2 linked regions of the Streptantibioticus cattleyicolor NRRL 8057 = DSM 46488 genome follow. The main gene of each other region encodes a partner of the protein of the gene in region 2 in a complex. Links are inferred from orthologs where the notes say so. Each region holds a gene or a part of one and is shown on either strand. Other genes may lie near its edges.

Region 1 (4,701 bases), 2.7 Mb from region 2 along the record:
ACGAGATGCTCGCACGAGACGGCAGGAGCTGGCGTCGGCCATGAAGATCGATCTCACGGACACCACATCGTCGAAGATCAACCAGGCTCTCGTCGAGGGGCGCCGGGCGAGCGGTACGCCGGCCGTCGGTATGGTGCTCACCCTGGTCATCGTCACCGACGAGGGCAACGCCTACGACGCCCTCAAGGCGGCCGGGGAGGCGTCCCGGGAGCACCCCTCCCGGATACTCGCGGTCATCAAGCGGCCCGGCCGCTCGCCGCGGGACCGGGCGACCTCCCGGCTCGACGCCGAGGTACGGGTCGGCTCCGACGCCGGCACCGGCGAGACCGTGCTGCTGCGGCTGCACGGTGAACTCGCCCACCACGACGCCTCGGTGGTGCTGCCGCTGCTGCTGCCGGACGCCCCCGTGGTGGTCTGGTGGCCGGAGGACGCCCCGGACCGCCCGGCCGAGCACCCGCTGGGCAAGCTGGCGCAGCGCCGGATCACCGACGCCGCGGCGGCCGAGGACCCGCTGGCCGCGCTGAAGGCACGGGCCGCGGCCTACTCCCCCGGCGACACCGACCTGGCGTGGACCCGGACCACCCCGTGGCGCAGCATGCTCGCCGCCGCGCTGGACCAGAAGCACTCCCGGATCACCTCCGCCGTGGTGGAGGGCGAGCCGTACAACCCCAGCACCGAGCTGCTCGGGATGTGGCTGGCGGACCGGCTCGGGGTGCCCGTGGAGCGCAGGGTCACCGACGGCCCGGGGCTCACCGCGGTACGGCTGTCCACCGCGGACGGCGTGATCTGCCTGGACCGTGCCGACGGCGCCCTGGCCGAGCTGGCCATGCCCGGCCAGCCCGACCGGCACGTCGCCCTCAAGCGGCGGGAGACGGCCGAGCTGATCGCCGAGGAGCTGCGCCGGCTGGACCCGGACGACATCTACAAGTCGGCCGTGCAGTTCGGGCTGGAGAAGCTGACCCACGGCGGTACCGGCAAGGCCGGGACGCCGGCCACCGAGTCGCAGCCCGCCGCCCAGGAGTCCACCCCCAAGGAGGACGGGACCAAGGAGACCGGCTCGCGCAGGTCCGCCGGGAAGATGTCGGCGAAGGCCGGGGCGGCGGCCGGCGGCGGCCAGGGGGAGCGGTCCTCGTGACGGCACCCCAGGTCGTGGTCCACCGCGACAAGGAGCTGATGGCCAAGGCCGCGGCGGCCCGGCTGATCACCAAGATCGTCGACGCCCAGGCCGCCCGCGGCTCCGCCTCGGTGGTGCTCACCGGCGGGCGCAACGGCAACGCGCTGCTCGCGGCGCTCGCCGAGGCGCCCGCCCGGGACGCGGTCGACTGGTCCCGGCTCGACCTGTGGTGGGGCGACGAGCGCTTCCTGCCCGAGGGCGACCCGGAGCGCAACGCCACCCAGGCCCGCGAGGCCCTGCTGGACGCGGTACCGCTCGATCCGGCACGGGTGCACGCCATGCCCGCGGCCGGCGGCGCCTGGGGCAACGACGTGGACGCGGCGGCCGACGCCTACGCGGCCGAGCTGGCCGCCTCGGCCGGCCCGGCGGACCACGGCCCGGTGCCCACGTTCGACGTGCTGCTGCTCGGCGTCGGCCCGGACACCCACGTCGCCTCGCTCTTCCCCGAGCACCCCGGGGTGCGGGAGACAGAGCGCACGGTGATCGGGGTGCGCGGGGCGCCGAAGCCGCCGCCGAACCGGGTGTCGCTGACGCTGCCGGCGATCCGCGCCGCCCGTGAGGTGTGGCTGCTGGCGGCCGGCGAGGACAAGGCCAACGCGGTCGCCATCGCGCTGGCCGGGGCCGGGGAGATCCAGGCCCCGGCGGCCGGCGCGTACGGCCGCGGTCGCACCCTGTGGCTGCTGGACCGGGCCGCCGCCGCCCAGCTCCCCAAGCAGCTCTACCCGCCGGCCTCGGCCTGAGGCCACGTGAAGCGGCCCGGCCGCGTCACCCCTCACGGGATGGCGCGGCCGGGCCGCTTCACCGTTCTCACCCTCCGGCTCGGCCGTGCGGCCGGGACCGGTGGCTCAGATCTCTCCGCGCAGCTTGGCGAGGGCCTCGGCGAGGATCGCCTCGCCGTCCGCGTCGCTGCGCCGTTCCCGGACGTACGCCAGGTGGGTCTTGTACGGTTCGGTGCGCGGCGGAGCCGGCGGGTTGTTCTCGTCCTGCCCGGCCGGGAAGCCGCACCGAGGGCAGTCCCAGGTGTCCGGGATCTGCGCGTCACTGGCGAAACTCGGCTGGGTTTCGTGCCCGTTCGAGCACCAGAAGGAGATGCGAAGGCGGGGCGCGGACTCGCCGCGCTCGGCCTCCCCCATCGGCCCCGCTCCGACCCGACTGCCACGGATCGCGTTGCCACTTGCCACGGTCGTAACTCCCTGCGTGATGCTGCTGCGAGGTCGTCCAGTTTACGGGGACCTTACGTGTCGTCCAGTGGCAGGCCAACAGCCCGGCTCGGAAGGACGCCGTCCCATGATAAGCGCCCAGACGACGGGCCGTCAGTTGTGCCGCTGCGCAGGGGAGTAGAGGACCGCCCCGCCCGCCGGGCCGCTCAGTGCTTGAACTTCAGCACCAGGCCGAGCGCCACGATGGAGGCGAACCAGAGCAGACCGACGACGATGGTGATCCGGTCCAGGTTGCGCTCGGCGACCGAGGAACCGCCGACGGAGGACTGCATGCCGCCGCCGAACATGTCGGACAGACCGCCGCCCTTGCCCTTGTGCATCAGGACCAGCAGCATCAGCAGCAGGCTGAAGACGATGAGGGCGATGGAGAACCCGATAACCACGGCTGGACCAACTCTCTCGGTGACATGTTGCAAAGCCTCGGGAGGCCGGGCGGACACCCCGCCCGGCCCCCGTCAGGGTACTTCGGAAGCAGGCCGTCAGCCTACTGTTCCCCGTACCGGACGATCTTCACGAACTCGTCGGCGTCCAGGCAGGCGCCGCCGACCAGGGCGCCGTCCACGTCGGCCTGGGCCATGATCGCCGCGATGTTGCCGGACTTCACCGAGCCGCCGTACTGGATCCGCACGGCGTCGGCGACCCCGGCGTCGTACAGCTCGGCCAGCCGGGCGCGGATCGCCCCGCAGACCTCCTGGGCGTCCTCGGGGGTGGCCACCTTGCCGGTGCCGATCGCCCACACCGGCTCGTAGGCGATCACGATGGTGCGCGCCTGGTCGGCCGGGACGTCCTTCAGGGCGCCGTCCACCTGGGCGAGGGTGTGGGCCACCTGGTTGCCCGCCTCGCGGACCTCCAGCCCCTCCCCGACGCACAGGATCGGGGTCAGGCCGTGCCGGTAGGCCGCCTTCACCTTGGCGTTGACCTGCTCGTCGGTCTCGCCGTGGTACTGGCGGCGCTCGCTGTGGCCGATGGCCACGAAGGCGCACTTGAGCTTGGCCAGCATGGCGCCCGAGATCTCACCGGTGTACGCGCCCGAGTCGTGCGCGGACAGGTCCTGCGCGCCGTACTTGATGCGCAGCTTGTCGCCGTCGACCAGGGTCTGCACCGAACGCAGGTCCGTGAAGGGCGGCAGGACCGCGACCTCCACGGCGTCGTGGTCCTTGTCGGTGAGCGCGAAGGCGAGCTTCTGGACGTGGGCGATGGCCTCGAGGTGGTTGAGGTTCATCTTCCAGTTGCCCGCGATCAGCGGGGTGCGAGTGCTCATGCGGTTCAGTCCTTAAGTGCGGCGAGACCGGGCAGGGTCTTGCCTTCGAGGTATTCCAGGCTGGCGCCGCCGCCGGTGGAGATGTGGCCGAAGGCGTTCTCGTCGAAGCCCAGGGTGCGTACCGCGGCGGCCGAGTCGCCACCGCCGACCACGGTGAAGGCGCCGTCGGCCGCGGAGGAGCCGGCCGCGTCGACCAGCGCCTGGGCCACCGCGCGGGTGCCCTCGGCGAAGTCGGGGTGTTCGAAGACGCCCATCGGACCGTTCCAGAACACCGTGGCCGCGTCGGCCAGTTGGGCGGCGAACAGCTCACGGGTGCGCGGACCGATGTCCAGCCCCTCCAGGTCCGCGGGGATGGCGTCGGCGGGGACGACCCGCGGGTCGGCGGGGGCCTTGGTCTTCAGGTCCGGGAAGTCGGCGGCGGCGACCACGTCGACCGGCAGCACGAACTCCACGCCCTTGGCCTTGGCGCGCTCCAGGTATTCGGTGACCGCCGGCACCTGCTCCTCCTGGAGCAGGCTCTTGCCGACCTCGTGGCCCTGGGCCTTGAGGAAGGTGTACGCCATGCCGCCGCCGATCAGGATGCGGTCGGCCTTCTCCAGCAGGTTGTCGATGACGGCCAGCTTGTCGGAGACCTTGGCGCCGCCGAGCACCACCACGTAGGGGCGGGTGACGTCCTCGGTGAGCCGCTGGAGCACACCGACCTCGGTGGCGATCAGCCCGCCCGCGGCGTGCGGCAGCCGGGCCGGCAGGTCGTAGACGGAGGCGTGCTTGCGGTGCACGGCACCGAAGCCGTCGCCCACGTACAGGTCGGCCAGGGTGGCCAACTCGTCGGCGAACGCGCCGCGTTCGGCGTCGTCCTTGGCGGTCTCACCGGCGTTGAACCGTAGGTTCTCCAGCAGCGTGACCTCGCCGTCGGCCAGGGCGGCGACGGTGGCCTTCGCGCTGTCCCCGACCGTGTCGGTGGCGAACGTGACCTGCTTGCCGAGGAGTTCGCCCAGCCGTCCGGCGACCGGGCGGAGCGAGAACTGCGGGTCGGGGGCGCCCTT
Region 2 (3,718 bases):
GCAGAACCACCGTGACACCCTGCGTTCGCTCGGGCTCAAGCGCCTGAACGACGTGGTCGTCAAGGAGGACCGCCCGGAGATCCGCGGCATGGCGCACACCGTGCGTCACCTCGTCACGGTCGAGGAGGTCGACTGACATGGCGGAGTCCAAGCCGCTGAAGGTCCACAACCTCCGTCCGGCCCCGGGCGCCAAGACCGCCAAGACCCGCGTGGGTCGTGGTGAGGCGTCCAAGGGCAAGACGGCCGGTCGTGGTACCAAGGGCACCAAGGCCCGTTACCAGGTTCCGGAGCGCTTCGAGGGTGGGCAGATGCCGCTGCACATGCGGCTGCCCAAGCTGAAGGGCTTCAAGAACCCGTTCCGGACCGAGTACCAGGTTGTCAACCTCGACAAGCTGGCCGCGCTCTACCCCGAGGGCGGCGAGGTCACCGTCGAGGACCTGGTGGCCAAGGGTGCGGTCCGCAAGCACCAGCTCGTCAAGGTGCTCGGCACCGGCGAGGTCACCGTGGCGCTGCAGGTGACGGTGGACGCCGTCTCCGGCTCCGCCAAGGAGAAGATCGCCGCCGCCGGCGGCAGCGTCACCGAGCTCGCCAAGGCTTGATGGCTTGAAGTACCGACAACCGGGGATGCCCACACTTTGGTGGAGGGCATCCCCGGTTGGTCATTCCTCGGGGGGCTTCCTCGCCGGTAAGGTGGCGAGGAGTGGCGGTATGCACGCGGCACGGTCCGCGGGGGTACCTGCCCACCCCCGTACCAGTCGACCTCTCACGACCGTCACCTTCCGCGTCCCGCGGGAGGCGCAGGAGGCACCGTGCTCACCGCGTTCGCCCGGGCGTTCAAGACGCCCGACCTGCGGAAGAAGCTGCTGTTCACGCTGGGCATCCTCGTGCTCTTCCGGCTGGGTCAGAACGTCCCGCTGCCCGGGGTGGACTACCGGAACGTCGCTCAGTGCATCAAGGAGGCCGGCGGCAACGGCGGCCTCTTCGGCATGATCAACCTGTTCAGCGGCGGAGCCCTGCTGCAGCTCACCATCTTCGCGCTGGGGATCATGCCGTACATCACGGCGAGCATCATCCTCCAGCTGCTGACGGTGGTGATTCCGCGCCTGGAGGCCCTGAAGAAGGAGGGCCAGGCCGGGCAGACGAAGATCACCCAGTACACCCGTTACCTGACGCTGGCGCTCGGCGTGCTCCAGGGCACCGGCCTGGTGGCCACGGCCCAGAGCGGCACGCTCTTCCGTACCTGCGCGGTCGGTAACCAGGTGGTCCCGGACACCTCGATCTTCCGCACCACCGTCATGGTGATCACCATGACCGCCGGCACCGTGATGATCATGTGGCTCGGCGAGCTCATCACCGACCGCGGCATCGGCAACGGCATGTCGATCCTGATGTTCACCTCGATCGCGGCCGGCTTCCCGGGCTCGCTGTGGTCGATCAAGAAGTCCGGCAAGATCGTCAGCGGCTGGGGCGAGTTCTTCATCGTCATCGCGATCGGCCTGGCCATGGTCTGCCTGGTGGTCTTCGTCGAGCAGGCCCAGCGGCGGATCCCGGTCCAGTACGCCAAGCGGATGATCGGGCGCCGGTCCTACGGCGGCACCTCGACCTACATCCCGCTCAAGGTCAACCAGGCCGGTGTGATCCCGGTCATCTTCGCTTCGTCGCTGCTCTACATCCCGGCCCTGATCGTCCAGTTCAGCGGGAACTCCACGGCGGGCTGGGCGCGCTGGATCAGCACCAACCTCACCAAGGGCGACCACCCGTTCTACCTGACGCTCTACTTCCTGCTGATCGTCTTCTTCGCCTTCTTCTACGTGGCCATTTCCTTCAACCCCGAGGAAGTTGCCGACAACATGAAGAAGTATGGTGGCTTCATCCCGGGCATCCGGGCTGGTCGACCCACGGCGGAGTACCTGGGCTACGTGCTCAACCGGATCACCTGGCCGGGCTCCCTCTACCTCGGGCTGATCGCCCTCGTGCCCACGGTGGCGATCGCGCTGTTCAACGGAACGCAGAACTTCCCGTTCGGCGGTACGAGCATCCTCATCATCGTGGGCGTCGGCCTGGAGACCGTGAAGCAGATCGAGAGCCAGCTCCAGCAGCGCAACTACGAAGGGTTCCTCCGCTGATGAGAATCGTCCTCGTCGGGCCGCCTGGCGCTGGTAAGGGCACACAGGCCCAGTACCTCGCCAAGAACCTGTCGATCCCGCACATCTCCACCGGCGACCTCTTCCGTGCCAACATCAGCCAGGGCACGGCGCTCGGCAAGCAGGCGCAGGAGTACATGAACGCCGGCCAGCTCGTGCCGGACGCGGTGACCATCGGCATGGCGACCGACCGTCTGCAGCAGCCGGACGCCGAGGGCGGCTTCCTCCTCGACGGCTTCCCGCGCAACCTCGGTCAGGCCGAGGCGCTCGACGGCTACCTGGCCGACAAGGGCGTCAAGCTCGACGCGGTGCTCGACCTGGAGGTGCCGGAGGACGAGGTGGTCAAGCGGATCGCCGGCCGCCGGATCTGCCGCAACGACTCCAGCCACGTCTTCCACGTCTCGTACACCCCGCCGAAGGCGGCCGGCGTGTGCGACAAGTGCGGCGGCGAGCTGTACCAGCGCGACGACGACAGCGAGGACACCGTCCGCAAGCGGCTGGAGGTCTACCACAGCGAGACCGAGCCGATCATCGACTTCTACAAGGCGCAGGAGCTGGTGGTGACCATCTCCGCGCTGGGTACGGTCGAAGAGGTGACCCGGCGGGCCATGGAGGCCCTGGGGCGCCCGGCGGCCTGACCTCATCCGAGCAGGGCCGGCAGACGGCCGCGGCGCCCGAGTTGGCGCCGCGGCCGTACTGTTGCTGTATCCCCGCAAACACCCGGAACGACGAAGGGCGCAAGCCGATGGTGGAGATCAAGACCCCGGACCAGATCGCGAAGATGCGTGCCGCGGGGCTGGTCGTGGCGGCGATCCATCAGGCGTGCCGCGACGCGGCGGTGCCCGGCGCCACCACCAAGGACCTGGACGAGGTCGCCGCCAAGGTGATCTCCGACCACGGCGCCAAGCCCAACTTCCTGGGGTACGGCGGCTTCCCCGGCAACATCTGCACCTCGGTCAACGACGTCGTGGTGCACGGCATCCCGGACCGCGAAACGGTGCTGAGGTCCGGCGACATCATCTCCGTGGACGCCGGCGCCATCGTGGACGGCTGGCACGCGGACGCGGCGATCACCGTCTTCGTCGGCGAGGGCCACGCCCCCGAGGTGCACGAGCTGAGCCGGGTCACCGAGGAGTCGATGTGGGCCGGGATCGCGGCGTTCCGCAACGGCGACCGGCTGGTCGACATCTCCCGTGCCATCGAGACCTACATCCGCCGCCAGCCGCGTCCGGCCACCGGCAAGTACGGCATCGTCGAGGAGTACGGCGGCCACGGCATCGGCACCCAGATGCACATGGACCCGCACCTGCTGAACTACGTCTCCCGCAAGCGGGGCCGCGGCCCGAAGCTGGTGCCGGGGATGTGCCTGGCGATCGAGCCGATGGTCACGCTGGGCACCCCGCACACCCATGTGCTGGAGGACGACTGGACGGTCAAGACCGACGACGGCTCGTGGGCCTGCCACTGGGAGCACTCGGTGGCGCTGACCGAGGAGGGTCCGCTGGTGCTCACCGCGGTCGACGGCGGTAAGGCCAAGCTCGCCGCGCTGGGCGTCACGGCCGCCCCGGACCCGC

The links.
Region 1: the proteins of secY (region 2) and secG are in contact, whole or in part, in a crystal structure (PDB 5AWW), measured with the Thermus thermophilus proteins. The link is inferred for Streptantibioticus cattleyicolor NRRL 8057 = DSM 46488 from one-to-one orthologs. Residues at the interface, in WP_096411648.1 of Thermus thermophilus: Leu14, Gln16, Arg17, Phe20, Ile34, Pro35, Pro37, Ile72, Arg108, Arg109, Asn112, Gln113, Arg116, Ile117, Ile120, Pro145, Gly146, Trp147, Phe152, Phe155, Val156, Val159, Thr160, Val162, Ala163, Gly164, Ala166, Leu167, Trp170, Glu173; in WP_223903268.1 of Thermus thermophilus: Tyr5, Ile9, Tyr12, Leu13, Ala16, Leu19, Val20, Val23, Leu24, Gln26, Glu27, Pro28, Gln30, Gly31, Ala32, Asp34, Leu35, Met36, Gly37, Gly38, Ser39, Ala40, Asp41, Leu42, Phe43, Ala45, Arg46, Val48, Tyr53, Thr56.

What each region holds. Positions count from the first base shown.
Region 1 is NC_017586.1:1,192,402-1,197,102, forward strand. Bases 1,160-4,081 are described here. They hold secG (preprotein translocase subunit SecG), read right to left. Parts: upstream 2,778-4,081; coding sequence 2,541-2,777; downstream 1,160-2,540. Other genes in these bases: pgl (6-phosphogluconolactonase), read left to right, coding at 1,160-1,914; SCATT_RS05060 (RNA polymerase-binding protein RbpA), read right to left, coding at 2,020-2,355; tpiA (triose-phosphate isomerase), read right to left, coding at 2,879-3,655; SCATT_RS05075 (phosphoglycerate kinase), read right to left, coding at 3,661-4,081. Also shown: zwf (glucose-6-phosphate dehydrogenase), read left to right, coding at 1-44; glucose-6-phosphate dehydrogenase assembly protein OpcA, read left to right, coding at 41-1,135; more of pgl, read left to right, coding at 1,132-1,159; more of SCATT_RS05075, read right to left, coding at 4,082-4,701. UniProt on the Bacillus subtilis protein: Involved in protein export. Participates in an early event of protein translocation.
Region 2 is NC_017586.1:3,881,726-3,885,443, forward strand. Bases 36-2,967 are described here. They hold secY (preprotein translocase subunit SecY), read left to right. Parts: upstream 36-809; coding sequence 810-2,126; downstream 2,127-2,967. Other genes in these bases: rpmD (50S ribosomal protein L30), read left to right, coding at 36-136; rplO (50S ribosomal protein L15), read left to right, coding at 138-599; SCATT_RS17070 (adenylate kinase), read left to right, coding at 2,126-2,782; map (type I methionyl aminopeptidase), read left to right, coding at 2,890-2,967. In the rest of the region: more of rpmD, read left to right, coding at 1-35; more of map, read left to right, coding at 2,968-3,718. UniProt on the Bacillus subtilis protein: The central subunit of the protein translocation channel SecYEG. Consists of two halves formed by TMs 1-5 and 6-10.